One region of the Arthrobacter sp. 10T425 genome, then DNA from elsewhere that is predicted to be linked to it. Evidence: riboswitches for the same ligand, from Rfam matches in the RefSeq annotation. Region 1 holds a riboswitch; each other region holds the start of a gene.

What was found. Region 1 has a riboswitch for S-adenosylmethionine ahead of AC1DDH_RS07965 (aminotransferase class V-fold PLP-dependent enzyme). Riboswitches for the same ligand answer to the same signal wherever they lie in the genome.
Region 2: it holds a riboswitch for S-adenosylmethionine, as region 1 does, so the genes downstream of both, AC1DDH_RS12495 (DUF1737 domain-containing protein) here and AC1DDH_RS07965 (aminotransferase class V-fold PLP-dependent enzyme) in region 1, are expected to answer to the same signal.
Region 3: it holds a riboswitch for S-adenosylmethionine, as region 1 does, so the genes downstream of both, AC1DDH_RS14545 (bifunctional o-acetylhomoserine/o-acetylserine sulfhydrylase) here and AC1DDH_RS07965 (aminotransferase class V-fold PLP-dependent enzyme) in region 1, are expected to answer to the same signal.
Region 4: it holds a riboswitch for S-adenosylmethionine, as region 1 does, so the genes downstream of both, AC1DDH_RS16865 (methionine ABC transporter ATP-binding protein) here and AC1DDH_RS07965 (aminotransferase class V-fold PLP-dependent enzyme) in region 1, are expected to answer to the same signal.

The regions. Positions count from the first base shown of each region.
Region 1 covers NZ_JBFTGZ010000005.1:133,336-141,029, forward strand. The annotation lists gene AC1DDH_RS07935 (hypothetical protein) at 1-18, opposite strand, end outside; gene AC1DDH_RS07940 (fluoride efflux transporter FluC) at 106-474, opposite strand; gene AC1DDH_RS07945 (fluoride efflux transporter FluC) at 474-923, opposite strand; gene AC1DDH_RS07950 (metal-dependent transcriptional regulator) at 924-1,637, opposite strand; gene AC1DDH_RS07955 (Nramp family divalent metal transporter) at 1,654-2,940, opposite strand; gene AC1DDH_RS07960 (class I SAM-dependent methyltransferase) at 3,108-3,902, opposite strand; gene AC1DDH_RS07965 (aminotransferase class V-fold PLP-dependent enzyme) at 3,984-5,423, opposite strand; SAM riboswitch class IV at 5,458-5,571, opposite strand; gene hisN (histidinol-phosphatase) at 5,649-6,479, opposite strand; gene rsgA (ribosome small subunit-dependent GTPase A) at 6,556-7,671, opposite strand; gene aroA (3-phosphoshikimate 1-carboxyvinyltransferase) at 7,655-7,694, opposite strand, start outside.
Region 2 covers NZ_JBFTGZ010000009.1:139,641-147,334, reverse strand. The annotation lists gene AC1DDH_RS12525 (PIG-L deacetylase family protein) at 1-61, shown strand, start outside; gene AC1DDH_RS12520 (ATP-grasp domain-containing protein) at 61-1,002, shown strand; gene AC1DDH_RS12515 (glycosyltransferase family 2 protein) at 989-2,281, shown strand; gene AC1DDH_RS12510 (hypothetical protein) at 2,278-3,369, shown strand; gene AC1DDH_RS12505 (O-succinylhomoserine sulfhydrylase) at 3,437-4,645, opposite strand; gene AC1DDH_RS12500 (rhodanese-like domain-containing protein) at 4,646-5,065, opposite strand; gene AC1DDH_RS12495 (DUF1737 domain-containing protein) at 5,062-5,370, opposite strand; SAM riboswitch class IV at 5,398-5,511, opposite strand; gene AC1DDH_RS12490 (ATP-grasp domain-containing protein) at 5,830-6,783, shown strand; gene AC1DDH_RS12485 (aminodeoxychorismate lyase) at 6,856-7,694, opposite strand, start outside.
Region 3 covers NZ_JBFTGZ010000012.1:39,986-47,679, reverse strand. The annotation lists gene AC1DDH_RS14560 (LysR family transcriptional regulator) at 1-582, shown strand, start outside; gene AC1DDH_RS14555 (MFS transporter) at 723-2,105, opposite strand; gene metX (homoserine O-acetyltransferase MetX) at 2,272-3,411, opposite strand; SAM riboswitch class IV at 3,423-3,538, opposite strand; gene AC1DDH_RS14545 (bifunctional o-acetylhomoserine/o-acetylserine sulfhydrylase) at 3,722-5,038, opposite strand; SAM riboswitch class IV at 5,100-5,215, opposite strand; gene AC1DDH_RS14540 (VOC family protein) at 5,385-6,023, shown strand; gene AC1DDH_RS14535 (CPBP family intramembrane glutamic endopeptidase) at 6,198-6,965, opposite strand; gene AC1DDH_RS14530 (histidine phosphatase family protein) at 7,066-7,694, shown strand, end outside.
Region 4 covers NZ_JBFTGZ010000016.1:29,568-37,261, reverse strand. The annotation lists gene AC1DDH_RS16895 (DUF1990 family protein) at 1-8, opposite strand, end outside; gene AC1DDH_RS16890 (MmcQ/YjbR family DNA-binding protein) at 5-415, opposite strand; gene AC1DDH_RS16885 (acyl-CoA dehydrogenase family protein) at 477-1,751, opposite strand; gene AC1DDH_RS16880 (MetQ/NlpA family ABC transporter substrate-binding protein) at 1,779-2,648, opposite strand; gene AC1DDH_RS16875 (LLM class flavin-dependent oxidoreductase) at 2,681-4,123, opposite strand; gene AC1DDH_RS16870 (methionine ABC transporter permease) at 4,170-4,835, opposite strand; gene AC1DDH_RS16865 (methionine ABC transporter ATP-binding protein) at 4,828-5,637, opposite strand; SAM riboswitch class I at 5,777-5,867, opposite strand; gene AC1DDH_RS16860 (CoA-binding protein) at 5,965-6,390, opposite strand; gene acs (acetate--CoA ligase) at 6,698-7,694, shown strand, end outside.

The sequences.
Region 1 (7,694 bases):
TTCACGTCGGGTAACCATCCTTCAACGATACGGGAACGACGGCGGCCCGAAGCCACCAGGGCGCCCCGGTGTTACCCTCGACACACCGGCGGCGGGCTAAGGTTTTCAGCCCGCGAGGGCAAGCCCAAGCGCGGCGGCCGCGAGCCCCACGAGAAGGTTCGCGCCGATGTTGAGCGCCGCCGCCCGGTACCGCTCTTCGCTGACCAGGCGGACCGTCGCGGTGGTCCATGAGCTGAAGGTGGTCAGGCCGCCGGCGAGACCGGTTGCGATCGCGGCGTGCCAGTCGGTGCCCAGCTCCAGGTGGCCGGTCAGGCCGACGGACCAACCGATGATGAAGGATCCGGCGACGTTGACCGTGAACGTCGCCCAGGGCCAGTGCGGTCGGGAGCCCTGATGGTGCGCAAACCAGGAGTCGACGGCGAACCGCAGGAGTGCTCCCGCCACCCCGCACGCCCCGACCAGGAGCGCGGTCATCATTGGGCACCGCCGCGGAGGTCTGCAATCGCCTTGCCGGTTTTCCAGCCGGCCGCCGCCGCCCCGAGGCCCAGGACCAGCGAGAGCCCGAGGTAGGCCAGCCACGTGGCATGGAAGCCGCCGCGGATCTGCTGGTCAATGGCAATCACCAGCGCCGAAAAGGTGGTGAAGGAACCCAGGAGGCCGGGGCCGATGCCGGCCCGCAGCCAGAAAGCCGTCTGCGGCCGCGCGATCCAGAGGGTGGTCAGGGTGGCCAGAACGAAACTCCCGGAGACATTGATCGCCAACGTGGTCCACGGCACCGCGCCGGCGCTTTCGGGAAAAATCAGGCCGGCGCCGAAACGCAGCTCGGTTCCGATCAGCCCGCCGACGGCGACGGCGGACCAGGCCTTCCACCCCGGCACGCCGGGGCGCGGCACGGCCCGGCGCTCGTCCAGCGCACCCTTCACTCAGCTCTCCGTGACGCTGCAGCCGGCGTGCCCAGCATCGCTGTGGACCCAGAGGGCCGAGGCGACCTCGTCGGCGAAATCGAATTCGCGCGGTGCCGCGGCGGAACCGATCCGCACTACCATGGGGCCACCGAAGGGACGCCGGCCCACCACCTCCACTTCGGCGTCGAGGTCGATGTCCTCTGCGGCGAGATAGCGCAGGAGCTCCGGGTTCTCGTCGCTGATCCGGGTGATCCGGCCGGTGTGGCCGTCGTCGAGTTCGCTCAGGCGGTGGGCGGCGGGCATCAGCACCGAGCCGTCGGCTGCCGGAATGGGATCGCCGTGCGGGTCCCGGGTGGGGTTCCCCAGCTTGGCCGCCATGCGTTCAATAAAGGTGTCCGAGACGGCGTGTTCCAGGAGTTCGGCTTCGTCATGGACCTCGTCCCAGCGGTACCCCAGCTCGCGGACGAGGAAAGTCTCGATCAGCCGGTGCCGCCGGACCATGGACAGGGCGAGCCGGACTCCATCGCTGGTGAGCGTGACGGCGCTGTAGGGCTTGTGGTCCACGAGGCCCTGGTCCTTGAGCTTGCGGACCATTTCCGAAACCGAGGAGTTGGCGACGCCCAGGCGCTGCGCCAGCTGCGTGGAGGTGATGGGCTTGCGCTGCCACTCGGTGAACGAATAGATGACCTTGACGTAGTCCTCGATCGAGGAGGAGGGCGTACTGGTCTTCACAGACCTAAGCCTACCGTCAGCTGCTTCCGGAGAAAGTGAGCCACAGCAGCACCAGGTTGAGAGCCACTACGAGCACCACGCTGATGATGGCGGCGACTCGGAGGGCCGGGCCGTCGGCGAACCGGCCCATCAGGGCTTTGTTGCTGGTCAGCACCACCAGCGGGACCAGGACAAAGGGAATCCCGAAGCTGAGGACCACCTGGCTCAGGACGAGCGCCCAGGTGGGGTCGAAGCCCACCGCCAGCAGCACGACGGCGGGGATGAGGGTCACGACGCGCCGGGCCATGACGGGGATCCGGATCTTGAGCAGGCCCTGCATGATGGTGCCGCCGGCATAGCAGCCCACCGAGGTCGATGCCAGGCCTGAGGCGAGCAGCCCGACCGCGAAGATCACGCCGACGATCGGGCCGAGGTTGGCGGTGATGGCGGCGTGCGCGCCCTCGATCGTGTCCGTGCCTTCTTCGCCGCCGAGGGTGGAGGCGGCCAGGAGCAGCATGCCGATGTTGACCAGTCCGGCGATCGCGAGGGCGGCCACGACGTCGAACCGGGTGGCCCGGACCAGGCGCGCGATGGCCGCCGGGGGAACATGCAGGTGTTCGTCCGGCCGGTGCCGGTCCCGGGACAGGGCCGAGTGGACGTAGATGGCGTGCGGCATGACGGTGGCCCCGAGCATGCTGGCGGCCAACAGTACGGTGTCCGGTCCCTGGAAGCCGGGCATGAGCCCGGCCAGGGCGGCTCCCGGATCGGGCGGGCTGATGAACAGCCCGGCCAGGAAGCCGACTGTGATGATGCCGAGCAGGAACATGATGATGAATTCGAACGGCCGCTGTTTCTGCCGGGCCTGGACCGCGAGCAGGAGCATTGACACGGCGCCGACAATCAGGGCGCCAAGGGGGAGGGGCAGGCCGAAAAGCAGGTACAGGGCAATTGCGCCGCCCACCACCTCCGCGAGATCGGTGGCGGCGGCGACAACTTCGGCCTGCACCCAGAAGGCGCGGCGCCAGAACGGCTTGAGCCGTTCACCAAGGATCTCCGGAAGGCTCTTGCCCGTGACGATCCCGAGCTTGGCGGACTGGTACTGGACGAGCACGGCCATGACGTTGGCGGCCACGAGGACCCACACCAGCAGGTAGCCGTACTGCGCTCCGGCGGTCAGGTTGGCGGCCACGTTTCCGGGGTCCACGTAGGCGATCGACGCCACGAAGGCCGGTCCCAACAGGCCGATCAGCGCCCTCCGGGCACCCGGGTGTTTGTAAGTGGGGGCGTCCTGCGCCGGTTGCCCGTGTCCCGTTAGCTCCAGCACTGCCAGCTCCTGTGATTGGCGCGTCGGCGTTGACGCGATGATCGGCGCCGGCCGGAAAACAGCCGGTGTCAAAGTTTCGTGTGCCTATAAGAATTTATTAGGCATACCGAAACAATAAGCCCGGCGGGCGCTGCGTGCAATCCGGGGCAATCCGGGGTGAGCGTGCATCAGGCCCGGAAGGCCCGCCACGTCTGGGTCAGGTAGGGCAGCCGGAGCACCTCGCCTGGGGTGTGTCCCAGGTGTTCGTGCAGATACCAGGCGAGGTTGGCTGTGACCTTGGCCCGGGTGGAGTCCGATGCCGCGAGATAGTAGCTGCGGGACTTGGCCAGCTCCTGGATGTCCTCCGTCGTGACGGAATCCTCCCAGCGCGTCAGGTGGCTCTCCAGCCCGGCGAACTCGGGGCCCACGGCCGGACGGAAGTGCGGCTTGTGGACGTCCCCGGCGTGCATGATCCGGGAGAGCCGGTGCACCCAGGGCACGCTGGTGTCCAGCTGGTTCCAGATCAGGCCCAGCACGCCGTGCGGCCGCAGGATCCGGGCAATCTCGGCGCTGGCCAGGCCCGGGTCGCACCAGTGCCACGCCTGGGCAACCGTGACCAGGTCAAAGGACTCCGGCTCGAGACCGGTGTCCTCGGCGCTGCCCTCGATGGCGGTGACGTCCGGCAGGGTCCGGCGCAACTGCTCAAGCATGTCGGCAGAGGGGTCCACGGCCACCGCGGCCAGTCCGCGTTCTGCCAAAAGGGAAGTGAACTTCCCGGTGCCCGCGCCAATGTCCGCGGCGTCCCTGGCTCCCGCCGGGACCAGCCAGTCGGCCGACTCCTGCGGATAGCCGGGGCGGACGCGTTCATAGTGCTCGCCGCCGTCCTGGAAGCTTTGTCCGAGTTCCTGGCGCCGCTCGCTGTGCAGCTTCGGTCCGCTGTGGAGCCTAGCTCCGCTGTGCAGCCTGGGGCAGGCGCTTGCCACGTGCGATCTCCTTCGGGAAGGTCCTGCTGGTTTCAGATACCTTTCGAATTTACCGCACCCGCGCCGGGCCCTGATCCTGCGCTAGTCGAGGGTGCAGGGCGCAGCGCCGGCGGTGCCCGGGGTGTTCGGCGCCCAGTGGGGGTAGCTGCGGGTATCGTTGGCCGGCACCCAGCGGCCGGCATCCACCACGTAATCCCAGCCGAGTCCGTTCTGCCGCAGCTGCTGCAGGCCGGCCAGCAGGCGTTCGGCGTCCTCCAGCCGTGAGCCGAGGCCGAAGCTGGCCCGCAGGGAGCCGGCGGGCAGGCCGAGCCGCTTGAGCAGCGGGTGGGCACAGAAGCGGCCGTCGCGCAGGCCAATGCCGTGTTCGGCCGACAGGTAGGCGGCCACCAGTCCGGCGTCGTAGCCTTCCACGGAAAAGTTCACGACGCCGATCGTGCCGGTGTCCGGCTGATCGCCTCCAGTGGAAGAAGCGGAGGAAGAATCGGAAGCTGAATCGGCAAAGATCCGGTGCACGGTTACCCCTTCGATGCCCTGGAGGCCCTCGACGAGGAAGGACCGGATGGCGTCCTCGTGGGCCTGCCACTGCTCCGGGTCCAGGGCTGCAATGACCTGGGTGGCGCGGGCGAGGGCCGCCGCACCGAGGACGTTCGGCGAGCCGCCCTCGTGCCGGGCAGGTCCCGTGGTCCAGCTGACGGAGTCGAGCCGGGCATCGCGGACCGCGCCGCCGCCGGCCAGGTGCGGGGTGCCGGCGTCGAGCCAGTCCGTCCGCCCCACCAGCACGCCGGCGCCGAACGGGGCGTACAGCTTGTGCCCCGAGAAGGCGAGGTAATCGACGTCGTCCGCGGCGATATTGATCCGCCGGTGCGGGGCGAGCTGCGCGGCGTCGACAACGATCCTGGCGCCGTATTCGTGCGCCAGTGCGGCCAGGGTCCGGATCGGGAGGATCTCCCCGGTGACGTTGGAGGCGCCGGTGACGGCCAACAGACTGACGCCGCCGCGGGCGAGTTCGTCGCGCAGGCGGTCCACGGTGGCCGCGAGGGTGGCGGCGGCCACGACGCTGCGGTGCGGGACATTCTGCCAGGGCAGGAGGTTGGCGTGGTGTTCGATGTCGAGGTAGAGGACCTCGCCCGCGGGCCGCCCGTCGCGCAGCGGCAGGCAGCCGGCCAGCAGGTTCAGGGAATCGGTGGTGTTGCGCGTGAAGATCACGGAATCGCCGGGCCGGCCGCCCACGAAGTCCCGCACGATGTCCCGGGCGTTCTCGTAGACGGAGGTGCTGATCTGCGATGCGTAGCCGGCCCCGCGGTGCACGCTTGCGTAGTACGGCAGGATTTCGTTCAGGTAGGCCGAGACCACGGACAGGGCCGGGGCGGAGGCGCCGTAGTCGAGGTTGGCGTAGCGCGCGTGGCCGCCGGTGATCAGCGGGGCCTGGATTTCGGCCCCGGTGACGGCTGCCAGCGGGCGGGCCGCGAGGGCAAGCCGTGCATGGAATTCAGGGGCAACGGGGAAAATGGCAGTTGTCATGGGACCTCACTCGAACAGGACCCCACACCGTGGGAATCCGCGCTTGCCGGGTCCGTTCCGGACCGGCCAGGTCGTCACCCGGGGCACCCCACCGCGACTGGAGGGTTGCCGGCCAGCAAACCGGGGTTTAGCGCTGGCACTCGTGACCTGCATCGAGCGTAGGACATCGGCGCAGCCGGGGAAAAGGCGGCCGCCGATTGTGAAGCGGATTATTACGGGCGCGGATCAGTTGTTCGGGTGGGCCTGAAAGAGGTCGTCGAGTCCGGGGTTGAGCCGCTTGAGCACTTCCGAGTGCAGGATCGAATTGGTGGCCAGGGCGTTGCCGCCGAAGGGGCCGTCCTCGCCTTCGAGCGAGGTGAAGCGGCCGCCGGCCTCGGTCACGATCGGCACCAGGGCGGCCATGTCGTAGAGGTTCAGCTCGGGTTCGCAGGCGATGTCCACGGCGCCCTCGGCCACGAGGCAGTACGACCAGAAGTCACCGTAGGCGCGGGTCCGCCACACTTCCTCGGTCAGGCCCAGGAACTCGTCCAGGTTCCCGCGTTCCTTCCAGCCGCCAAGGCTGGAGTAGGACAGCGAGGCGTCCTCGAGATTGGAGACGTTGGATACCTTCAACCGTGTGGCGGCGGCGAGCGAGCGGCCCGTGTAGGCGCCTGCACCCTTGGCGGCCCACCAGCGCTTGCCCAGTGCCGGCGCGCTGACGAGGCCGACCACCGGCTCGCCCTCATCGACGAGGGCGATCAGGGTGGCCCAGACCGGGACGCCGCGGACAAAGTTCTTCGTGCCGTCGATCGGGTCGATGATCCACCGGCGGGAACCGTGGCCCGAGCTGCCGAACTCTTCGCCCAGGACCGCGTCACGCGGACGTGACCGGGAGAGCTGGCCGCGGATGGCCTCTTCCGCGGATTTGTCGGCATCGGTGACGGGTGTGAGGTCGGGCTTCGTCTCGATCCGAAGGTCGAGCGCCTTGAAGCGGCTCATGGTCTGGGAATCGACCGAATCTGCCAGTACATGGGCAAGGCGCAGGTCATCGTTGTAGCTCGAAGCGGGTTGGCTCATGGTTCCAAACTACCGTCAAACCGGGCCGCCGGGCGGGAGGCCGCGGCTCGGCGCCGCCGCCCCGCTGCCGGTCCGGCTAGGAGACGGTGCCCAGTTCCTTGGTTTCCTGCGCTTCCATCCGCGGGTCCGTGCCCAGCAGCCGGCGCAGGGACGCGAGCCTGGCCGGTCCCGAGGGCCCCGCGTGCCCGGCCGCAACCCACTTGTCGACGCCGCAGTTGACGGCGGTGGAGTCATGCTTGCAGCCGCGTTCGCAATCATCGGTGCCGGGTTCCAGGTCCGGGAAGGAACGCAGGATCCGGTCCGGGTCCACGTGGGCCAGGCCGAAGGACCGGATGCCGGGGGTGTCGATGATCCAGCTGCCGGCCGGGGCATCGTTGACTTTGAGCGCCAGTGCCGAGGAGGACGTGTGGCGGCCGCGGCCGGTTACCGCGTTCACGCCTCCTGTGGCCCGCTCGGCCCCGGTCAGGGCGTTGACCATGGTGGACTTGCCGACGCCGGAGTGGCCCAGCATCACGGTGACCTTGCCGTCGAGGTAGTCGCGCAGCTGGGATACCGCGTCCTTGTCGAGCCGGGCGGAGAGCCCGTCGTCGGAGCGGGCGTCGATGCCGGAAGCGGCGGAGTCGGCGGTCTTGGAGATGATGACGGGGAAGTCGAGGTGCTGGTAGTTGGACAGCAGCTCGGCGGGATCCTTGACGTCGGCCTTGGTGACGAGCAGCAGCGGCTCAATGCCGGCGTCGTACGCGGCCACCAGCGCGCGGTCGATGAAACCGGTCCGCGGCTCGGGGTTGGCAGCGGCGACCACCACCACCAGCTGGTCGGCGTTGGCCACGACGGCACGTTCGATCGGGTCCGTGTCGTCGGCGCTGCGGCGCAGCAGCGTCTTGCGGTCCTGGATCCTGACCAGCCGCGCCAGAGTGTCGGGCTCGCCGGTGACATCCCCGACCAGGGAGACGAAGTCGCCGGCAACCACCGGGTTGCGGCGCAGTTCCCGGGCCCGGGCCGCGATGATCTTGCGTTCGTCCGCGGTCCCCTCGCCGACGACGGCGGTGTAGCGGCCGCGGTCAACGGTGATGATGCGTCCGGTGACGGCGTCGTCGTAGCTGGGCCGGTCCTTGGTGCGGGGCCGTGTGCCCTTCTTGTTCGGCCGGATCCGGACGTCGGACTCGTCCCAGGAATCAGTGCTGCGTGCCACCGGCGGTGTCCTCATCTGCGGCG
Region 2 (7,694 bases), on a different contig from region 1:
CCGGGTCGCCGAAGCCTACGAACCAGTCCGTCTACTGAGCACGGAAATGGAAAAGCTGTGATGCCCCGCGTGCTGGTCACCGGCGCCGGAGGCCCCGCGGGCCGCGCCGTAGCTGCCCAGCTGAAGTCCCGTGGCGTTCCCGTCCTGGGCACGGACATCCGCGAACTGCCCGCCGGGGCGGGCCTCACCGTCGTCCCGGTGCCGCCGGCCTCGGACCCGGACATGGTCTCGGCTCTGCGCCGGCTTGTCGTCCAGGAGGGCATCAACCTGGTCATCCCCACGGTGAGTGAGGAACTCCCGCAGCTTGCGGGGTACCGTGCCGCCTTCGGGACCGACGTCCGGGTCATCATCGGCGATCCCGGTCCGGTGGCTCTCGCCAACGACAAGCTCTTCACGGCCTGGCAGCTGCAGACCGCCGGGGTCCCCGTGCCGAGATTCGGCGTGCCCAGGGACTTCGCCAATGCCGGTGCCGCCATGGCCGCGCTCGGCGGCCCCATAGTTCTCAAGCCGCGGGTCTCCCGCGGCGGACGCGGCGTGATGGTCATCGACGGCAGCAAACAGGTGGACTGGCACCGCCTGCCGGAAGGACTGATTGTCCAGGAGTTCATCCCGGGCACCGAATACGGCCCGATGGTCTTCGGCACCCCGGCGCACAACGGGGCCGCGCCGTTCGTCGTCGTCGTGGAGAAGACCGAACTGGCGCAGGGCAACGTGGGCAACGCCGTGAGCACCCGCCGCGCCGAAGCCGGCGAGGCCATGGACGTCGGAAATCTGGCGATGGCGGCCGTCCGCTCGCTGGGCCTCACGGGCCCGGTCGACGTCGACGTCCGCCGGCGTGCCGACGGGACCCCGGTGGTCCTTGAAGTGAACGCACGGTTCGGCGCGAACAGCGGGCAGGCCCCGGAACTGCTCGACGCCGTGCTGGCGTCGTTTGCCCTTCCCTCCTTCAACCCGGCCTCTTTCCGGCAAAGCACAGGAGCGTACGCCCATGTCCTGGTTTAGTTCCGCCTCCGCATCAGCCGTCCCCGGGGCCGAGTACCTCCTGCTCCTCATCGGCCTGCCGATTCTGGTGTTCGGGCTCGTGAAGATGCTCGTGCTGCCGCTGTCCGTCTGGTTTGAACTCCGTGCGGGGCGCCGCCGCCGCGCAACGCCCACCCTGCTGGATGAGCGGCCCAGCGTGTCGATCATCGTCCCGGCTTTCAACGAGGCGACCGTCATCGAAAACTGCGTCCGCTCCATTCAGCTCACCCTGTACGAGCGGTACGAGGTGGTGCTCGTGGATGACGGCTCCACTGACAACACGGCCGGGCTGATGCGCGCGCTCGCCGCGACGGATCCCCGGATCACGGTCCTGACCCAGGCCAATGCCGGCAAGGGGGCGGCCCTGAACCTGGGCATCCGCCACGCCACGGGCGAGGTCCTCATGTTTGTCGACGCTGACGGGATCTTCTCCCAGAACACCGTCAAGCGGATGCTCCAGGGTTTCACTGACCAGCGCACCGGGGCCGTGTGCGGCGACGACAGGCCGGTAAACCTGGACCGGGTCCAGACCCGGATGCTGGCCTTCATCAGCCATGTCGGCACCGGGATGGTCAGGCGCGCCCTGACCATGATCGGCTGCCTCCCGATCGTCTCCGGCAACATTGGGGCGTTCCCCCGCCGGATCCTGGAGGAGATCGGGCCGTTCCGCGAAGACACGGTAGGCGAGGACCTGGAACTCACCTGGCGGGTGCACAAGGCAGGCTACCGGGTGGTCTTCGCCCCGCGCGCGCTGGTCTATGCCGAGTCGCCGTCAACGGTCCGGGCGCTCTGGCGCCAGCGCGTCCGCTGGGCCCGCGGGCTGCTGCAGACCATGGGTGTGCACAAGCGCATGATCGGCAACCTCCGGCACGGACAGTTCGGCGCGTACCTGCTGTTCAACACCATCACCATGGTGGTGCTCCCGGTGCTCCAGATCCTGGTACTCGTGGATCTGGTCTTCCTCACGGCGCTGGGCCGCAGTCCGTTCGGCGCGGACGTCTGGGCAATCCTTGGCTGGGTGGGCCTGTTCATCACGTTGCTGCTCACGGTGTTTGCCCTGGCCATGAACAGGGCGTGGAAGGACCTGCGGCACGCCTGGGCGCTCCCGCTCATCCCGCTCTATTCCGTGTTTACGAGCCTGACTATGGTGGCCGCGCTGGTGCAGGAACTCCGTGGCAAGGAGGCGCACTGGAACAAGCTGACGCGGACCGGTGTGGTCAGCGTCACCGCCCCGGCGGTGCGCCCGGACGTCAGCGTTTGAGGCGCAGACCGGCTGCCTTCCCTGCCCTCGTGCTCCTGTCGGTGCTGGCCCTTTCTGCCACTGGGTGCGGCGGGCCGCAGGGACCCACGGCGCCCGCCGCGGAGCGCACTGTCGGCGTCGGCTACGAAACTGTGGTCGACGCCGCCTCGACGCTGCCGGAACTGGCCAGACGGCTCGATGAGGTCAACGCCAACAGCGTCACCATCAGCGTGGGGCGGCTGGACTGGACGGCGTTCCCTTGGGACGCCCACCCCGAGGTGGAGGCCGTCCCGGGCCGTGACCACGTGGCCGAAGCGGTCAAGGCACTGGGGACCGGCGGTGATGGCAGGAAACGCAGGATCACACTGACCATCGACCTGCTGATCCCCGGCTGGATCCGTACCAACCCGGGCCTGGCCGGCATCAACTTCGACGGCACCCGCTCCACGGAGTTCGCCAGCGTCAGCGCACTCACGACGGGACCCGTCGGGGAGCGGCTGGTCGACTTGGTGGCCGAGGTGACCAGGCGGTACCAGCCGGACGCCGTGGCCTTGACGGAACTGATGTTCGATAACAACACCTACGGCGGCGACGACCGCGATTCCTACCGGCTGGCCAGCGGCGGGACGGACTGGCCGCGGCTCGCGAACGGGGACATCGACGTCGAACACCCGAGCCTTGGGGCCTGGCGGTCGAAGGCGGTGGCGGCCATCGTGGCCAAGGCGGCGGCGGCCGCCCACGCGAACGGTGCCACGCTCGACATGGACGTCCGGGCGCCGTGGGACGATCCCGCCGGCGACCGGCCGGAGAGCGGCCATGACTACGGGCTGCTCGCCGCGGCCGCGGACCGGCTGGTCTTGTGGGACTACTTCGGGCTCAACGACGCCGCTCCCGCCTATTCCGCCGAGCTGGCCGCGGCCATGGCGAAGCGGTCCGGGAAGTTCGCCATCTCGGTCGGGATGTGGGCCAAGGACGGGCGCATCTCCGCCGCGGACCTGGCGGCCGGGCTGGAGGCGTCTGTCTCCGGCGGGGCGGCCGCCGTCGCCGTCACACCGTCCAGCATGCTGGACGACGACGCCTGGCGGGCGCTCAAGGCGGCCTGGGCCTGAGCGGCCATGGCCCTGGACCTGCTTTGAGCGCCTGGACCTGCTTGAGTGTTTAGACCTGTTTGAGCGCCTAGACCTGCTTGAGCGCCTGGCCGAGGTCGCGGATCAGGTCCTCCACATCCTCCAGGCCCACCGAGAGCCGGACCACGCCGTCGCTGAGCCCGATCGCCGCGCGGCCTTCCGGGCCCATCGCGCGGTGCGTGGTGGTGGCCGGGTGCGTGATGAGCGTCTTGGCGTCCCCCAGGTTGTTGGAGATGTCGATGATCCGCAGCGCGTCCAGGAGTGCGAACGCGGCCTGCTTCGCCGTGCGCCCGGGGGAGGGCTGCAGCTCCAGGGTGAGCACGGTCCCGCCGGCCTTCATCTGCTGCACTGCGAGCGGGTACTGCGGGTGGGACGGCAGCAGCGGGTACTTTACCCAGCCGACCGCGGGCTGTCCCTCGAGCCATTCGGCCAGCCGCAGCGCGGAGGCCGAGGAATGGTTGACGCGCAGGGCCATGGTCTCCAGGCCCTTGGTGAGCACCCAGGCGTTGAACGCCGAAAGCGCCGGACCGGTGTGCCGCATGAGCTGCTTGACGGGCCCGTCGATGAATTCCTTGGTGCCCAGGATGGCCCCGCCCAGGACGCGGCCCTGGCCGTCGATGTGCTTGGTGCCGGAGTAGACCACCACGTCCGCGCCGAGGTCGCCGCAGCGCTGGAGCAGCGGGGTGGCGAAGACGTTGTCAACCACCACCGTGGCGCCGGCCGCGTGCGCCAGTTTGCTCACGGCGGCGATGTCCACGATTTCCTGCATCGGGTTCGACGGCGACTCGAAGAACACCGCCGTGGTCGGCTCGGACAGCGCGGATTTCCACTGCTCCAGGTCCGGGCCGTCCACGAAGACCGTCTCGACACCCCAGCGCGGCAGGATTTCGTTGAGGATCACGAAGCACGAGCCGAACAGCGAGCGGGCCGCGACCACCCGGTCGCCGGCCGCCAACAGCGCGCCCAGGGCGGTGAAGACGGCGGACATGCCGGACGCCGTCGCGAAACACGCCTCCGTTCCCTCGAGCAGCCGGAGCCGCTCCTGGAAGGTGGCGACGGAGGGGTTGCCGTAGCGGGAGTAGACGAAGCGCTCGTCCTCACCGGTGAAGGCGCGCTCGGCGGCGGCCGCGGACTCGTAGACGAATCCTGAATTGAGGAAGATCGGCTCGGTGGTTTCCTGGAAGCCGGTGCGGTCAAGGCCGCCACGGACGGCCTGGGTGTCGGCCGCCCAGCCGGCGGCGTCGGGATTGAAAGTCACTTAGATCTTTCCGAGGTTGGTGGGCAGGCCGCGGTTCTTCCAGCCATTGACGGTGCGTTCGCCAAAGCGGTCGGTCTCGCCTTCGAAGCCCTCAAGGACGTTGTACGAGGTGTAGCCGGCGGCCGTCGCGGCCGTCGCGGCCGCGATCGACCGGGCCCCGGAACGGCAAAGGAACACCAGTTCGACGGCGGTGTCCTCCGGCGCCTGCTGCCTTAGCTGTTCCACGAAGTGCGGGTTCGGCGTGCCGCCAGCGAGGTTCCACTGGATGAAGAGCGGATCGTTGCGGCTCTCGCCCGCGGCCGCGGTGTCCGGGATGCCGATGTGGGCCCATTCGCCCTCGGTCCGGACATCCACCAGGATGGCTCCGGCCTCCAGCTTGGCCCACGCCTCCTGCGGGCTGAGGTCTCCGGCGTAGCTCATGCGTGGCCCGCGAAGGCCCCGTCGGCGCCAAATTCGTCGGCGTCGAGCTCATCAACCGCATTGGCCACGGCGGCGTCCGCACTGGCAATCGCGGCCGGCAGGACCAGCGCCTGCGCCACGATCACGGTGCTTCCGTTGAAGCTGGCGGCGGGGCTTCCATGCAGCACGTAGCCCTCGGCCAGGGCGGCTGACACCCGCTCGCAAAAGGCGCGGTCATCCGCCCCGGTGAACAGGCGGTAGGCCAGCCTCTCCTCGCCCCCGGGTGCGGTACCGGGTGCTGTGCCGGGCGCGGCTGTTGTGGGTATTGACGTGTCGGTCACGACGGATCTCCTCTTTCACGCTTGCAGCTCGAATTCTCGATTGCCGAGTATTCACCTGAGGCACCCCGCCGCGAAAGGGAGGGTTGCCGACCGGCCAGTCAGGGCTTGGCACCGGTTCTCATTACTCCCCAAAAACGTAACACCTGCGACGCCGGCCCGCACCGCCGCCGTCGTCATGTTCCGTAACCGGACCGCGGCCCGGGCGAGTAGTGGCGGGCTCCAGTTTCGGGTACAGCCCACTCGTGTCTGCCGGGACGTTTCGCCGTTTACTGGGGGGATTAGGTCCGACGAGTCGGCCGGAGCTGCAGGTGATTCGAGCAATGTGTGAATCAAGCAGTCCCGGAATCGACTCGTCTGTCCATCAACAAGCTGTCTGGGAATCGGAGGCTGGAACGGTCGGAGCCGCAGCCGCGGTCCGGCCGGTGACGGCGGAATGGAGCAATCGTGGGCCCGCGCATACTCGTTACCGGGATTACAAGCGCCGCCGGACGGGCCGTCGCGGCCCAGCTCGAAGCCCGGGGCCTCCCGTACCTCGGCTCCGACGCCCGTGCCGACACCCGCCAGGCCGGGGAGGCTCCCGCCGCCGCGGTCAGGCTCCTGCCGGCGACGAACCCGGACATGGTCCTGGACCTGCGCCGGGTGGTGGACCGCGAAGCCATCAACGTCATCATTCCGACCCTCACCGTGGAACTCCCGGTCCTGGCCGCGGCCCGCGCGGGATTCGCCCAGGACGTGCGGATCATCGTGGCCGACCCCGCCGCGGTTGCCCTCGCCAACGACCACCTGTTCGCCACCTGGGCGCTGCAAGCGGCCGGCATCCCGGTGCCCCGGTTCGCGGTTCCGGGCGACCTCGCCGCCGCGCCGGCTTCCCTCGCCGGCCTCAGCGGCCCCGTGGTGGTCAAGCCGCGGGTCTTCAAAGGCTCCCATGGTATCCACCTGCTGGCCGGAACCGACTCCGTTAGCTGGAAGAACATGCCGGCGGGGCAACTGGTCCAGGAATTTATCCCGGGCGCCGACTATGTGTGCCTGGTGTTCGGCACCCCGGCACGCAACGCGATGGCGCCGGTGGCGGTGGTCCTCGAGAAGACCAGGACTCCGTATGGACGCGCCGGCAGCGACGAGGTCAGCCGCAGGGTGCCGGCGAACCAGGCCGGGGATGTGCGCAAGCTGGGCCTGGCCGCCGTCCGCGCGCTCGGGCTGACCGGGCCGGTCCAGGTCCAGATCCGCCGCCGCACCGACGGAACGCCCGTGGTGCTGGGTGTCTGCGCGACCCTGGGGGAGAACAGCACCTGGGCCCCGGAAATGCTCGGCGCCGTGCTCGCAACGTTCATGCTCCCGGCGTTCAACCCGGCCTCGTTCCGCCTGTGCCCGGCAGTGCCCGCGGACGCCCTGGGGTGAGCGCAACACCAACGCGGGGTCACTTACGGCCCATCCGGGGACATGGGATGGGCCGTAACTGACCCCGCGTTGCTATTCGATGGTCGCGAAGAGGGCGTTGAGTTCGGCCGTGAGTTGGCGCCGGAGTTCCGGGGTGCCGATTTCCTGCCCGTCGATGTGGTTGACCGGGGCCAGGAGCCGGATGCTGGAGATCAGCCAGACCGCGTCGGCGTCCAGCAGGTCCTTCGGCTCCAGCGGGCCGTAACCCAGCTCCCAGCCGGCGGCCTTGGCGGCGGTGAACAGGGCGCCCTGTGATGTGCCGGGCAGGATGCCGCTGTCCAGCTGGGGCGTGATGAGCCGCCGGATGGTGCTGACGCCGCCGGCGCCGTCGTCCGAGGTTTCCAGATGGGCCAGCAAAACGGTCGACGTCGGACCTTCCAGCACCCGGCCATCCGCGGACGTGAAGATGACGTCGTCGGCGCCCTGCCGGTGGGCGTAGCGCAGCGCCGCCATGTTCACGGCGTAGGAAAGGGTCTTGGCGCCGAGCAGGAGCCACGGGGCGCGCTCGCCGACTTCACTGTCGTAGCCGCGGTCGAGCAGGATGACGTCGATCCCGGTCTCGCGCTGCCGCCGTCCCGCGGCGGCCGGGGCGGAGGCCTGGACCCAGCACGTGGGGGCAGCCGCGCCCTCCGGCCCGCGGGTGACAATCAGCTTCACCACCACCTCGTCCTGCGCCGCGCCGCCCGGTGCAGCCGCGGCGGGTTCCTGCCCGCGGAACTCGCAGATGGCGGTTTCCACCGCCCGTCGCCATGCATCCTCGGCGGGGATGTCCAGCTCCAGAAGCCGGGCAGAGCCGGCCAGACGGGTCAGGTGTGCCTGGATCTTGCGGGGCCGGCCGCCGACGGCCAGGAGGGATTCGAAAACACCGTCGC
Region 3 (7,694 bases), on a different contig from region 1:
GCCGAATTCCTGGCCCCGGCCCTCGTCCGGCTGCAGCGGGCGAATCCGCTGCTCAACGTCGAACTGCTCAGCGCCACCCGCAAGGTGAGCCAAAACCGCTCCGGTGTGGACCTGGAAGTGGTGGTGGGCAACATGGACACCACCACCGCCCGCGCGATCTTCCTGAGCAACTATTTCCTCAGGCTGTACGCCAGTCCCGGCTATGCGCAGGAGCACGGGCTTCCGGCAACGCTCGACGACGTCCGGCAACACGGCTTTGTCTCCTACGTGGAATCGGCGCTCCAGGTCGCCGAGCTGGGCCACCGTTCAACGCAGCTGCCGGTGCCGCGGTCCAGCTTCCAGGCCACAAGCGTCTTCGCCCAGCTGGAGGCCGTCCGGCGGGGCGCCGGGATAGGCCTGCTCCCCAATTTCCTCGTGGCGGGCCGGCCGGAATTTCTGCCCGTCCTGCCGGACGACTTCCAGCGCCAGCTGCCCATCTGGGCTGTGGCCCGGCCCGAGGCGCTGCGTTCGGCCCCGGTCCGTGCCGTGCTGGAGGCGATTCGCGGCGAAATCCGGGAGCGGCAGGATGTGCTGTCCGCCTGAGGCGCCCAGCGCAGCCGGACCGGTGCCTGTGGCGTTAGCCTGCGGCGTTAGCCTGCCGCGTTAACGCAGACTGCCCGGGTCCGCGCGGTGCGCGGATCCGGGCAGTCTGCCCCCACCGGGTCTGGTGAGGCCGGTGAGGATTACCGCTTGCTGGCGGCGAGGAGGTCGGCGGTGCCACGGGCGTCGGCGGCGTCGACGTCGCGGAGCGAAATGCCGCGGGTTTCCTTCAGGAAGAACACCGCAACCAAAGTGACCACACAGGCGCCGAGGAGGTAGATGGCGACCGGGACCGAGGACTTGTACTGGCTCAGGAGCGCGACGGCGATGATCGGAGCCAGCGAACCGGCCACAATCGAGGTGACCTGGTAGCCCAGCGAGACACCGGAGTAGCGCATCCGGGTCGGGAACATTTCGGCCATGAGCGCCGGCTGGCCGGCGTACATCAGGGAGTGGAACAGCAGGCCGATGGTGATCGCGGCGAGGATGATGAAGTCGTTCTTGGTATCCATCATCGGGAAGGCGAAGAAGCCCCACGTGCCGCCGAGGATGGCGCCGGCCATGTAGACGGGCTTGCGGCCGACGTTGTCCGAGAGCCTGCCGACCATCGGAATCACGGCGAAGTGGACGAAGTGCGCCACGAGCAGCAGCAGCAGGATCCGCGAGGTGTCCGTCTGGACGACGACCTTCAGGTACGTGATCGAGAACGTGACCACGAGGTAGTAGAGGATGTTCTCGGCGAAGCGCAGGCCCATCGCGGTGAAGACGCCGCGCGGGTAGCGGCGGAAGACTTCGGCCACGCCGTAGCCCTTGTTTTCAACCTCGACTTCTTTTTGGGCCTCCAGGAAGATGGGGGCGTCCTGGACCTTGGTGCGGATGTAGTAGCCGACCAGCACGATCACGGCGGAGAGCCAGAAGGCGACGCGCCAGCCCCAGCTGAGGAAGTCGGCGGAGGACAGCACGGAGGACAGCGTGAACAGCACGGCGGTGGCGAGCAGGTTGCCGAGCGGAACGGCGGACTGGGGCCAGCTGGCCCAGAACCCGCGGGACTTGCTGGGGCTGTGCTCGGCGACGAGGAGGACGGCGCCGCCCCATTCGCCGCCGACGGCGAAGCCCTGGGCGAAGCGCAGGAAGACCAGCAGCGCCGGGGCCCAGTAGCCGATCTGCGCGAAGGTGGGCAGGCAGCCCATCAGGAAGGTGGAAACGCCCACCAGGAGGATGCTGACCTGGAGCAGCTGCTTGCGGCCGAACTTGTCGCCGAAGTGGCCGAAGACGATGCCGCCGATCGGGCGGGCGACGAATCCGACGGCGTAGGTCAGGAACGCGGCGATAATGCCGTCGAGTTCCGTGCCCGAATTGGGGAAGAACGTCTTGCCGAAGACCAGCGTGGCGGCGGAGGCGTAGAGGAAGAATTCATACCACTCCACCACCGTGCCGGCCATGGAGGCCGTTACTACCTTCTTCAGTCCGGACGTTTTGACGTCCGGCTCGTCTGCGCGCGTTGTCGCGGCGTTTTCCGTGCTCATGTGAACTCCTTCGGTGTCGCCTTCGACACCCTGCGGACCATTGGACTGAGGACGCCCGTGATGTAGGGCACATGGCGTCATTCCCCATGAGTATGGACGCTCCCGCCCTGAGCCTCAACGGCCATTAGTGCAGAGCGCATCTGCAAAAATGCACAAGCGGGCCGGCCTAGTGGCCGAAGAAGGTCCCCCGAAGCTGCCCGCTCAGCTGGCCGATTTCGGTCAGGAAGCCGTCGTGGCCGATCGGCGCTTCAATGATGTGCAGTTCCGGGCCGCCCGGCAGGGCCTCTGCCAGTTGACGGGACTGGGCCGGGAAATACAGGCGGTCCGAGTCCACGGCCGCCACCAGGAACTCGGCGGTGGCCGGAGCCAGTGCCTCCCCGAGGCTTCCGCGCCCCCGGCACACATCGTGGCTCATGAGGGCTTCGGTGATCGCGATGTAGCTGTTCGCGTCGAAACGCCGGGCCAGTTTGCTGCCCTGGTGGTCCAGGTAGCTTTCCACCTGGTAGCGCCCGCGTCCGGCCAGCGATCCGGCTTCCAGGGGCGTCTCGGACTCCTGGGCGTTGCGGCCAAACCGGCCGTCCAGTTCGGCCGCTGAGCGGTAGGTGATGTGCGCGATGCGCCGGGCGAGGGCGAGCCCTGCTTCGGGTTCCGGGCCGCCGTAGTAGTCCCCGCCCTTGAAGTGGGGGTCCTGGCGGATGGCCAGCGTCTGGGCCTGCGCGAAGGCAATCTGTTCGGCGGTGCTGCTGGCGCCGACGGAAATCACGGCGCAGCGCCGGACCCGGCCGGGAAACGTGACGGCCCATTCAAGGGCGCGCGCGCCGCCGAGCGAGCCGCCCAGCACCGCGTACCAGCTGCCGATGCCCAGGGCATCGGCCAGCCGCGCCTCGGCGGCGGCGGTGTCCCGCAGGGTGACCAGCGGGAACCGCGATCCCCAAGGGCGCCCGTCGGGGGCCGGGGTGGAAGGCCCGGTGGATCCGTAGCAGCCGCCCAGGATGTTGATCGAAACGACGAAATACTTGTCCGTGTCCACGGGAGCCCCGGGTCCGGCGAGCTGTTCCCACCAGCCGGGCTCCCCGCTCTCGCCGCGGGTCACGTGTGTGTCGCCGGTCAGGGCGTGTTCAATGAGCACGGCGTTGGAGGCGTCCGCGTTCAGGGTCCCCCACGTCTCGTAGGCGAGCACCACATCCGGCAACGGAGTCCCGGATTCGAGCTGCAGATCACCGATCCTGACGAACTGGACGGTCCCGTCAGGGGTCCGGGATGGTTTGGTTTCGGGAACACCCGTGCGGGTGACGGCAATCGTCATGTGAGGACCTATCTTCGCGCTTGCCCGCCGTCAGCTGACCGGCAGGCCAGGTCTTCACCCGGGGCACCCCGCCGCAAAAGGAGGGTTGCCGGCCAGCAAGCCGGGGCTGTCGCTGGCACTCATGACCTGGTACGAGTCTACGAAACGGGGTGCGGAAATGACGAAGATTATGACTTCCATGTGACAGCCGGACCCGTCAGCACCGCAGACTCCCCACCTTTGACAGCCGTGACCGGCGGGTCGCCCCGAAGTGCCGGCGATTCCCGGTGTCATGCCCGTAAAGGTGGGGAAATTCGGCGTGGGCTTCGGCCTAGGCGGACTTGGCCGCGCGGAATCCGGCGTCGAGGTCCGCCAGGATGTCGTCAATGTGCTCCAGTCCCACCGAAAGCCTCACCAGCCCGGGGTTCACCCCGGCGATCACCTGCTGTTCGGGCGAGAGCTGGCTGTGGGTGGTCGACGCCGGATGGATCACCAGCGACCGGACATCGCCGATGTTCGCGACGTGCGAGTGCAGTTCGAGGGCATCGACGAACCGCTTGCCGGCCTCCGCTCCCCCTGCAATGTTGAACGCCACGACGGCGCCGGTCCCCTTGGGCCCGTACTTGCGGCCGCGCTCGTACCAGGGGCTGGACGGCAGCCCGGCGTAGGCGACCGATTCGACGTCGTTCCGCCCCTCCAGCCAGTGCGCCACCTTCGTGGCGTTGGCCACGTGGCGCTCGACGCGCAGGCTCAGCGTTTCGATGCCCTGGGCGATGAGGAACGCGTTGAACGGGGACACCGCGGAGCCGAGGTCGCGCAGGAGCTGGACCCGGGCCTTGAGGATGTAGGAGAGATTCGCGCCCAGCGCGCCGCCCGCTCCGAGGTCGCGGGCATAGACCAGGCCGTTGTAGGTGGGGTCGGGGGTGTTGAAGCCGGGGAACCGCTCCGGGTCCTTCCCGAAGTCGAAGTTGCCGGAGTCCACGATCACGCCGGCGATCGCGGCGCCGTGCCCGCCGAGGTACTTGGTGGCGGAATGGACCACGATGTCCGCGCCCCACTCGATCGGCCGGATCAGGTAGGGGGTGGAGAGCGTGTTGTCGACAACCAGCGGCACGCCGGCCTCGTGCGCCACCCGGGAGACGCCCTCGATGTCCAGGACGTCCTGGCGGGGGTTGGAGACCACTTCGCCGAAGAACAGCTTGGTGTTGGGCTGGACGGCGTCCCGCCACTGGTCCAGGTTGTCCGGGTCCGCCACGAAGGTCACGGAGATGCCGAACTTCTTCAGCGTGTGCGCGAGCAGGTTGTAGGTTCCGCCATAGAGGCTGGGGCTGGCCACCACATGGTCCCCGGCCTCGGCGATATTGAGGATGGCGAACGTCTCGGCGGCCTGGCCGGAGCTGAGCAGCAGCGCCGCGAGACCGCCTTCCAGGCTGGCGACGCGCTGTTCGACGGCATCCTGGGTCGGGTTGCCGATCCGGGTGTAGATGGGCGCGAGCTCGGCGAGCGCAAAGCGGTTCGCGGCGCTTTCGGCGCTGGGGAACACGAACGACGTCGTCTGGTAGATAGGCAGGGAACGCGCGCCGGTGGCGCTGTCCGGCTCCTGGCCGGCGTGGATCTGGCGGGTTTCAAAGGACCAGGCGTTGGACATTGGTGCTCCTCGAGTCACTGGGCACAGCACCGGCCGGGGCTTTCGGCCCGAACCGGAAAAGGCGCCGCGCTTGCCCTCCGGCGGGCGCCGGACGGCCAGGTCATCACCCGGGGCACCCCACCGCGATACGAGGGTTGCCGGCCAGCAAGCCGGGGCTGTGCGCTGGCACTCATAACCTGACTCCAGTGTAGGAATGGCGGCGGAGCCCTGGATAGCTTTGTGACGAAGATGAAGACGGCCGCCGTGACGGAGCATCCGGGGCGCCGCGTTCCGCGCCCCAGGACGTCCCACGACGGTTAGGGGAGCCTAAGCTGAGAGGTCCATCACAAAGTGCCAAGATGATGGCATGCGCATGGATCACGTCTCTTACGCCTGTGAACACGATGGCTTGGCAGCCACCACTGAACGTATTGCGTCTGCCCTCGGCGTTGAAGCCGTGAAGGGTGGAGTGCACCCCCGTTTCGGGACACGCAACATGATTATCCCGCTCGCGGGACACAAGTACCTGGAAGTCGTGGAGGTCCTGAACCACCCGGCTTCCGACAAGGCCCCGTTCGGCCAGGCCGTCCGGGCACGCTCCGAGGCCGGCGGCGGCTGGATGGGCTGGTGCGTCGAGGTTGACGACCTGGCCCCGTTCGAGGAGCGGCTCGGCCGCGCCGCCGTCAACGGCAACCGGAAGTTTCCCGATGGCCGCGAACTGGTCTGGAAGCAGATCGGCATCCTGGGGCTCATCGCCGACCCCCAGGTGCCGTACATGCTCAAGTGGGAGGGCGACCCGGAGTTGCACCCGTCCAACGCCTACGCGAGCGATGTCAAGATGTCCGCACTGACCATTGCCGGTTCGGCCGAGCGCGTCACGGAGTGGCTGGGCGAACCGGTTGAAAAGCCGCTGGAAGACGTCGCCGTGAACTGGATCGCGCCGCACGGTACTCCCGGCATCCTCTCAGTCACCTTCGAGACCGCCTCCGGAGCGGTCACGATCTAACGCTCCACCCGCCCCACGCTTCGGCCGCCATCTCTTAGGTGCCAACGATGTCACCTAGGAGACGGCGGCCGAGATCATTTAAGGCCTGCTCCTAAAAGCAACGCGGGGCCACTTCGCGCCCGTCCGGGGGCTCCGGATGGGCCCGAAGGGACCCCGCCTTGCTTTGCGGGGAACTCAGCCCAGGCCCACGGCCTTGCCGAACAGGCTGAACCCCACGAACGCCACGGTGTCCAGGATGGCGTGGGCGATCACCAACGGCATCACCCGTTTGGTCCGGATGTAGAACAGCGCGAAGACGACGCCCATCACCGCGTTGCCGATGAACGGCCCGAACCCCTGGTACAGGTGATAGCTGCCGCGGAGCAGGGCGCTGGCGGCGATGGCCGCCGGCACGCTCCAGCCCAGTTTCCCGAGCCGGTCCAGCAGGTACGCCACCACAATCACTTCCTCGACCACCGCGTGCCGGATCGCGGACAGGACCAGCACCGGCACGGTCCACCAGTACGCGTCCAGGGCACTGGGGATGATCGCCGTCGTGATCCCCAGCGCCCGGCCGGCGGCGTAGAGCCCCAGGGACGGAATGCCGATGAGCGCGGCGAGTCCGAGACCCTGCAGGAGGTCCTTGCCGGGCCGGGCGAAGTCGAAGCCGATCCTTCGGAACGCCGAGGTTCCGCGCTCACCGGCCGGCCAGTGCTCGGTGAGGAAGTAGATCACGAGGGCCACCGGGACCAGGGCGAAGATGATGTCCAGCAACTGGTAGGTGAGGTCGAAGTATTCGCGTGCGCTCTGTGAGCGGTTCAGGGTGGATGTCCCCTGGGCCAGCGGCGCCGTGGTCATCTTGTCCAGCAACTGCACCAGGGAGTAGATCGCGGACTGCCCCAGCGACAACCCCAGGACAATCAACACTTCGAACCGCAGCCGACGGCGGGAGGGAACCAACATGGTTCTATCTTGCCTGCACTTGCCGATAGTTTGCTGGTGCCCGCGGGGTGCCGGCCGCGCCGGCACCCCCGGCTTTTTGGGAGCCCTATGCTAGGGGAGTATGAGTGCGCCCCGGAAAATCATCATGATCCGGCACGGCCAGTCTGCCGCCAATGCCGACACCTCGATCTACAACCGTGTTCCGGACTACCGGATCCCGTTGACCGCGCTGGGCCTGGAGCAGGCCACCGCGGCCGGGGAGGAGGTCCGGCGCCAGCTGGACGGCCGCCCCGTGTGCGTCTACGTCTCCCCTTACCTGCGCGCCTACCAGACCCTCGAGGCGCTGAATCTCGGCCCGCTCGTGGAGCGGGTGATCGAGGAACCGCGCCTGCGCGAACAGGACTGGGCCAACTTTCAGATCGCCGGCGACATCGAGGACCAGAAGGAGCTCCGCAACGCCTACGGGCACTTCTTCTACCGCTTCCGCGAGGGCGAGTCCGGTTCCGATGTGTATGACAGGATTTCTTCCTTCATGGAAACCCTGCACCGGCACTGGTCCCGGCCCGGCTATGCCCCGAACGCGCTGTTTGTGACGCACGGATTGACCATGCGGCTGTTCTGCATGCGCTGGTTCCACTGGTCGGTGGAATATTTCGAGTCCCTGAATAACCCCGAGAACGCCGAGGTCCGCACCCTGCTGCGCACTTCGCACGGCAAGTACGAGCTCGACAAGCCCTTCACGCAGTGGGA
Region 4 (7,694 bases), on a different contig from region 1:
CCGCTCATGTGTCCTCGCCCCTGGCCAGTCCCGCCCAGCCCAGCTGTTCCCGCTGCTTCCGGCTGAACGAGGCGACCACCAGGTCATACGAATCCTCCACCATGTCCCGGATCATGCCGTCCGGCAACGATCCGTCCAGCCGGACCCCGTTCCAGTGCGTCTTGTTCATATGCCAGGCGCCGGTGATTTCCGGGTGGATGGCCCGCAGTTGTTCGGCCAGGGCCGGCTCGCATTTGAGGCTCACGGACCAGTCGGCCGGGTCCATGGCCGACGCCGCGAACATCTTGGCGTCCTGTCTCGTGCCGCCGGCGATCCCCGCCCGCACCTTGAAAACCGATGTCTCCGGGCCGAAGGGAAAGTCCTCAAACGCACCGGGGAAGCTCAGGCAGATCTCGCGGAGGGTGGCAACGTCCATGGCACGAGCCTATCCGGCTGCGGCCTGCCCGGCTGCGCGGGCTATCCGGCTGCGGCCCGCCTCACCCTGCCTGCGCGGCGGTGCGGGCGTCGCCGATGCTGTGCAGCCCTTCGGGAGTGGTGCCGTTGACTTCGTAGTCGCCCACGGTGCGGGCCTTGAACACGGCGGGGTTGTGGGTGGAAACGGTCCTGGCGTTGCGCCAGTGCCGGTCCAGCGATTTCGACTTCGACGTGGCGGATGCCCCGGTGACGTCGAAGAGCTGCTGGGCCGCGGACTGGACGAGTTCGGGCACCAGAAGCTGCGCCTTTTCCACCGCGATCTCGCCGCGGACGTAGCGTTGTTCCGGGGTGAGATCCAGGTTCTGGTCCGCGCCGGCGTCGAGCTCCCGGGCGGCGGCCAGCACCACGGATTCCGCCGCGAAGACCTTGGCCGAGAGCTGGCCGACGAGCTGCAGGATCAGCGGGTCGCTGCGGAACAGCTCGCCGGAACCGGTGTTGAAGGTCCGTTTGCGGTCGCGGACCAGCGCCCTCGCGTCGGCCAGCGCCGCCCGGCCGATGCCCGCCAGGACGGCGAGCAGGACCAGCTGGAAGAAGGCCGGCTCGTGCGTGGTGGATTCCGAGCGCCGGATGATGTTGGTGTCCGGCACCACGGCGTCACGGAAAATCGTGGTGCCGGTGCCGGTCAGCTGCTGGCCGAACCCGTCCCAGTCGTCGAGGATTTCCACTCCGGGCTGGGTGGTGCTGACCACGGCGTACTGCCGGCCCTCCACGCCCGCGGTGCTGGCCATGACGGCAATCCACTCGGCGAAGATGGTGCCGGTGGTGTAGTACTTCCTGCCGTTCAAGAGCCAGTCCCCGCCGTGGCGGGTCAGCTTGGTTCCGGTGGTGCCGAGGACATTGCCGGATTTCTCCGTGGCGGCGTTTCCAAAGATCTCGCCGGCCACCACTTTCGGGTACCAGCGGTTCCGGAAGTCCGCGGATTCCAGACCGACGGTTTCCACGAACGCGAAGTGCGAGCGGTAGAGGTGGGCCACGGAGGAATCCGCCTCGGCGAGTTCGATGAGCAGCCGGAAGAAGGGCTCAAAGCCGATGCCGTCGCCCCCGTGTTCCGTGGGCACCCGCAGCCGGCCGAAGCCTTCCTCGTTCAGCCAGCGGACCTGTTCGAAGGGCAGGACCCTGTCCTGCTCGCGGGCCAGCGCGCCCTCCGCGATCCGGGCAAACACGGGCCGGAAACGCTGCGCCAGCCTCTCGTAGGCGGCTTCGGCCGACGGCGCCTCGGTGTAGGCGGCTGCGACCGATGGTGCTCCGGGAGCTGTGGTCTCTGGTGCGTAGGACATGCGTTCCCTTGGTTGCTGGTGGCCGGGCTAGAGCTTGGCGGCGTCGGCGGCGGGATCCTGGTCCCAGGGGGTGGGCAGGATGCCCTTCTGGTAGCTGGCAAACCAGGCCTTGACCTCCGGGGACTGGAAGGCGGCCTTAAGGGCCGCGGCCTTCTCCGACCCGGCAAAATCCTTCCGCCCGGCAACCACGATCCGGAACGGGACCTGGTCCGCATCCGTTTCGAAGGCCAGCGCGTCGTCCTTGCTGTGCCCGGCATCCGCGGCCATGCGGGCGACCAGGAAGCCGGCGTCGACATCAGGAAGGGTCTTGGCGAGGGACTGCTGGTCCACTTCCACGAACTGCAGCTTCTTCGGGTTGGCCGCGATGTTCTTTTGCGAGGTGTGGATCACGGTGGCGTCAGACAGCTCCAGCAGGCCGGCGTCGCGCAGCATGAACAGGGCACGGCCGTTGTTCGCCGGGTCCACGGGAATGCCGATCTTGGCGCCGTCCGGGAGCTCGTTCAGGGACTTGTACTTGTCAGACCAGATGCCGCCCGGGGCGCTGTAGACGTAGAACAGTCCCACGTTCTCCAGGCCCTTGTCCTGGTTGAACTGCTTCAGGTAGGCGTTGTGCTGGAAGAAGTTGGCGTCGAATTCGCCGTTGGCCACGGCCAGGTTGGGCTGGATGATGTCCGTGACGTACGTGGGCTCCAGGGTCCAGCCCTGGGCCGCGAGCAGCTTCTGGGCCAGCTTGGTCGGTTCCTGGTACGGGGCGGACTCGGTGACGATAATCTTGATCGTCTTGCCGCCGCTGGCGCCGGCACCGCCGGGGTTGGTGAGGCCGCAGCCGGTCAGTGCCGCGGCGGAGACAGCACCGGCACCGGCGAGGGCATATTTGAGGAAATTTCTACGCTGCATGGTCTTGGTCCTTTGTGGTGGTTCGCGCTGGGCTATGACTGGGCGGTAACGCTGGCGGGCTGGTTTTCGGCCGCCGCGGAGAATTCGGTGAAGGCTCCCCGGAAGGCCGCGGCGGGGTGCCGTCCGTTGAGCCGTGGCCCGGCGCCGAAGAGCTTCTCGCGCAGGGTTCCCGGCGCGTAGCCGGTCTGGGCGAGGCCGCGGCTGCGCAGTTCCGGCAGCACACCGTCGATGAAGTCGGTGTAGGAGCCGGGGATGGTCTGGTTGATGATGTTGATGCCGTCGATTCCGGCGTCCTGCCACTGCTCGAGACGGTCGGCAATCTGGTCCGGCGTTCCCACCACCCGGTTGGCCCGGCTGCGGTAGAGCGCAATGTCGCGGAGGGTGGGGTTGCCGCCGCGGACGGAGGCGCGGATAGCCGTGAGATGTCCCTGGCTGCCTTCCGTTTCAAGGTCCCCGAGCGGGGTGTCCAGCGGCAGGCCGCCGAGGTCGACGCCGAACCCGCCGCCCACGTGGGCCAGCAGGGCTTCAATGTCCAGGCTGTCCTCGAGCTCGTCGGCTTTGCGGTTCGCCTCGGCTTCGGTGCCGCCCACCACGAAGTGCATGCCCTGGAGGAACTTCACGTCATCCGGATGGCGGCCGGCGGCAACGGCCTGTTCCCGGACGGCCGCGGTGTACTTCGCGGCCACCTCGGTGCTCGGCGCGAGTGTGAAGGTGGCCTCGGCGTTGGCGGCGCAGAACTGCTGGCCGCGGCCGGAGCTCCCGGCCTGGAAAAGCACCGGGGTGCGTTGCGGTGAAGGGGCCGCGAGGTGGGGTCCGTCGATCGAGTACCGGGGCCCGCGGTGGTAGATCTTGCTGACTTTCTCCGGGTCCGCGTGGACCCCGGTCGCCTTGTCCCGGAGCAGCGCGTCGTCTTCCCAGGATCCTTCCCACAATTTGTAGGCGGCCTCGACGTATTCGTCCGCCCAGTCGTAGCGTTCGTCATGCTTGGTCAGCTCGGTGGCGTTGAAGTTCCGGTGCGCGTTTTCCAGCACGCTGGTGACGATGTTCCAGGCCACGCGGCCGCCGCTGATGTGGTCCAGCGTGGACATTTGCCGGGCGAACTGGAACGGATGGCTTTGAATCACCGACGACGTCGCGGCCAGCCCGATCTCCCGCGTTCCCGTGGCGAGCGCGGACAGCAGGATGAGGGGGTCGTTGGACGGCACCTGCAGGCCCTTTTTCAGCAGCGATGCCCACCCGCCGTCGTAGTCGCCGTAGAGACCGACGACGTCGGCGAAGAAGATCGCGTCAAACTTGGCGCCTTCGAGCTGGCGGGCCAGGTCGATCCAGAGCTGGAGTTCGTTGAACCGGTGCTGCTGGGCTTCCGGGCGCCGCCACTGGCCGCCCATGATGTGGCTGGACGTGTTCATCACGAAGGCGCTGATCAGCAGGCGCGGGCGGGGTCCGTCGAAACGGGTACTGGGCGTTGAAGTCATGGGGTGCTTTCCGCTGTGGGAGGTGGGACGAGGGTGCTGCCGGCGCTCAGAGGCGCTTGTCCAGGCGCCGGGCAACATAGGATCCGCCCAGCTGAACGATGGTGACCAGCAGGATCATCAGGACAATGGCGGTGATCATGAGCGGCGTTTCGTAGCGGTAATAGCCGTACCGGATGGCGAAGTCGCCGATTCCGCCGCCGCCCACCAGTCCGGCCATCGCCGAGTAGGAGATGAAGCTGACGGTCATGATGGTGATGGAGCTGACGAGTCCGGGCTTCGCCTCCACAATCAGGACGTCCCGGACGATCTGGGACCGGCTGGCGCCCATGGACCGTGCCGCTTCGACCACTCCGCCGCCGAGCTGGCTCAGGTTCTGTTCCACGAAGCGGGCGAAATACGGAATGGCGTTGAGGGTCAGCGGGACAATGACGGCGGCCGTGCCGATGGTCGTGCCGACAATGAACCTGGTCACGGGAATGATCGCGATCAGCAGGATCAGGAACGGGAACGAGCGGAGCAGGTTGACCAGCCCGTCCAGGACCCGGTGCAGCTTTGGCCTGTGCTTGAGCCCGTTGGGACCGATGGTGTAGAGCTGGACACCCAGCGGTGTCCCGAGCAGCACCGCCAGCGGGATGGCCACCAGCAGCATGGTGAGGGTCTGTCCCATGGCGACGCCGATTTCGGGCAGGACTTCCAGGATGCGGTCAAACATTGATCAGGCCCTCCGACGCGGCTGTGGTGTGGGTGCCCCTCCCGGAGCGGTCCAGCTGGATCTCATCGGAGACCAGGTAGCGGCCGATCGACGTCGCCGGGCGGAAACCGGGGCGCTGGAGTTCGGCGAGGTCGAACTGCTCCACCACCCGGCCTTCTTCCATGACCGCGACGCTGTCCGCGATGGCCTTGATGACATTCATCTCGTGGGTGACCACCACGATTGTGATGCCGAATTCGGCGTTGACGTCGGCCAGGTATTGCAGGACCGATGACGTCGTCCGGGGATCCACGGCCGACGTCGGCTCGTCGCAGAGCAGCACTTTGGGCCCGGTGGCGAGGGCGCGGGCGATCGCCACCCGCTGTTTCTGGCCCCCGGAGAGTTTGGCCGGATACGTTCCCGCTTTGTCGGCGAGGTCCACGATTTCCAGGGTTTCGGCGGCCCGCCGCCGGCGTTCCGCCTTCCCGACGCCGGCGAACTTCAGGGACAGCTCCACATTTTCCTGGGCCGTGAGGTTGTTGAGGAGATTGAAGTGCTGGAAAATCATGCCGATGTCATGCCGCTTGGTCCGGAGCTCGGCGTCGGACAGGGTCACCAGGTCCACGCCGTCCACCAGGACGCGGCCCGACGTCGGGCGCTCGAGGAGGTTGATGTTGCGCAGCAGCGTGGATTTGCCGGCGCCGGAGAACCCGATGATGCCCTGGATGGTGCCCCGCCTGATGTGCAGGCTGACGTCATCGACGGCCGTGAAAGGTCCCGCGGCCGAAGCGAATGACGTGCTGACGTTCTGGATCTCGATCACAGGCCCCCACCTGCTCGGGGCCGCGGCGCTGCCGCTGTCTGCGTGTTCATGATTTCCTCCGGGCTCGCCCGAGGAAAGCCCTGGGTCCTGGCTTCCGGGCAGCGCTGAGCGAAGCCGGGGAGCCTCAGAACACAGTGGTTCTCCATCGGTCCTGGCGGTAGCACCGTCCTCAAAGGAGGGGGTTGCTGCGGCGTCACGGAGCCAGATCTCTCAGCCGCTCGGGATGGTTACGAGTCCATCTCACACGGCAGGAGGCCGGATACAGAAAAAGCCGGTCACATTTTGTAACCGACTCTTCCCGATCTGTTGATCGTCATTCCCGGGCCGTTAGATGCCCACGCGCCAGCCTTCGCGGGCGGGGCACGCGTTCACGACGACGTCCAGCCCGGCGGCCTTGGCCCGGTCCGTCGCGGCGTCGTCGAAGACGCCCAGCTGCAGCCAGACGGCCTTGGCGCCTACTGCGATGGCCTCGTCTATGACTGCGCCCACCCTGTGGGAGTTGACGAAGCAGTCCACGACGTCGATCGGGTGCTTCTCCGCCGGGATGTCAGACAGGGAACGGTACCCCTTCTCGCCGTGGACATCGTCGCCCGGAAGGTTGACCGGAATGATGGTCATGCCCATCCGGTCCCGGACATAGAGGGAGACCTCATTCGCCGAGCGCCATTCGTTGGTGGTGAGGCCGACCACCGCCCACGTGCCTTTGGTTCGCATGAGGCGGTCAATGACTGCCGGATCGTTAACATGGGCCATGCATCAACCTTACTCCTGCGACCTTTCCGGGCAATTGTCGAATAAATGAATGATTTGGGCAGGACCCACGCCGGGTGAACGAATATTACGGCGCTCCCGGACGCCGATTTTGCGGAATCGTGCATCTGAAGTTCTAGTAGGTAGTGACCATCCCGAGCGGCCGAGAGACCTGGATCGATGACGCCGCAGCAACCCCTCGGTGACGTGAGACGACCATTCCCACGCAACCGCTCCGCCCTCCTTCGGTGAAATTCGAGGGAGCCGGAGCAACCAAGGGTGCTACTGCCAGGACCGATGGAGTGCAGCAATGACCCCTGAGAATTCTTCCGCCCTGCCCACCTTTGCCCGGACTGCGTCCGAGGCATTCCCACAAACCACTTCGGACGCGACGGCGAACGAAGCAGGGCTGCGTGACGCGGCCGGCTCCTCTCGCGGCTCTTCGGGATGGTCCCTGAACGAGTCCACGGACGGCGCAGTGCACGGCGTCCCCGCCGATGGGCCGGCGCGTCACCGCAGCACCACCTCCGGAAACCACCTTCCCCGGCACAGCGGCGCCGCGACCGCGGGAACTGTCCAGGCAGAGACGGTTGCGTTCTGGGAAACCCAGGCTCTCCGCCTCGACTGGGCGGACCTGCCCGGCGGCGCGACGGAGCAAACCAAGCCCTGGCACACCGCGCACCGCCGGGTCCCGGCCGACGTCGAGGCCGGCACCGGACCGCAGATCACCTGGTTCGAAGGGGGCAGGCTCAATGTCGCCTACAACTGCGTCGACCGCCACGTAGCGGCGGGGCGCGGAGACAAGGTGGCCCTGCACTTTGAGGGCGAGCCCGGCGACCGCCGTGCCGTCACCTACGCCGGACTCCAGCGCGAGGTCTCCAAAGCCGCCAATGCCCTCCTGGATCTCGGCATCACCAAGGGCGACCGGGTGGTCATCTACCTCCCCGTCATCCCCGAAACCGTGATCATCACCCTCGCAGTGGCCCGGATCGGTGCCATCCATTCCCTGGTCTTCGGCGGATTCTCCGCCGAGGCCCTGAAGTTCCGGGTGGAGGACACCGGCGCCAAGCTCCTGGTCACCACCGACGGCCAGTTCCGCCGCGGCACCGCCGTGCCGGTCAAGGACAACGCGGACGCCGCCGTCTCCGGCGACAACGCCATCGAACACGTCCTGGTGGTCAACCGGACCACTCCCGCGGACGAGCTGGACACCGTCCCGATGACCGCCGGCCGCGATGTGTGGTGGCACGACGCCGTCGGCACCGCCTCCGAGACTCACGAAGCCGAGGCGTTCGACGCCGAGACGC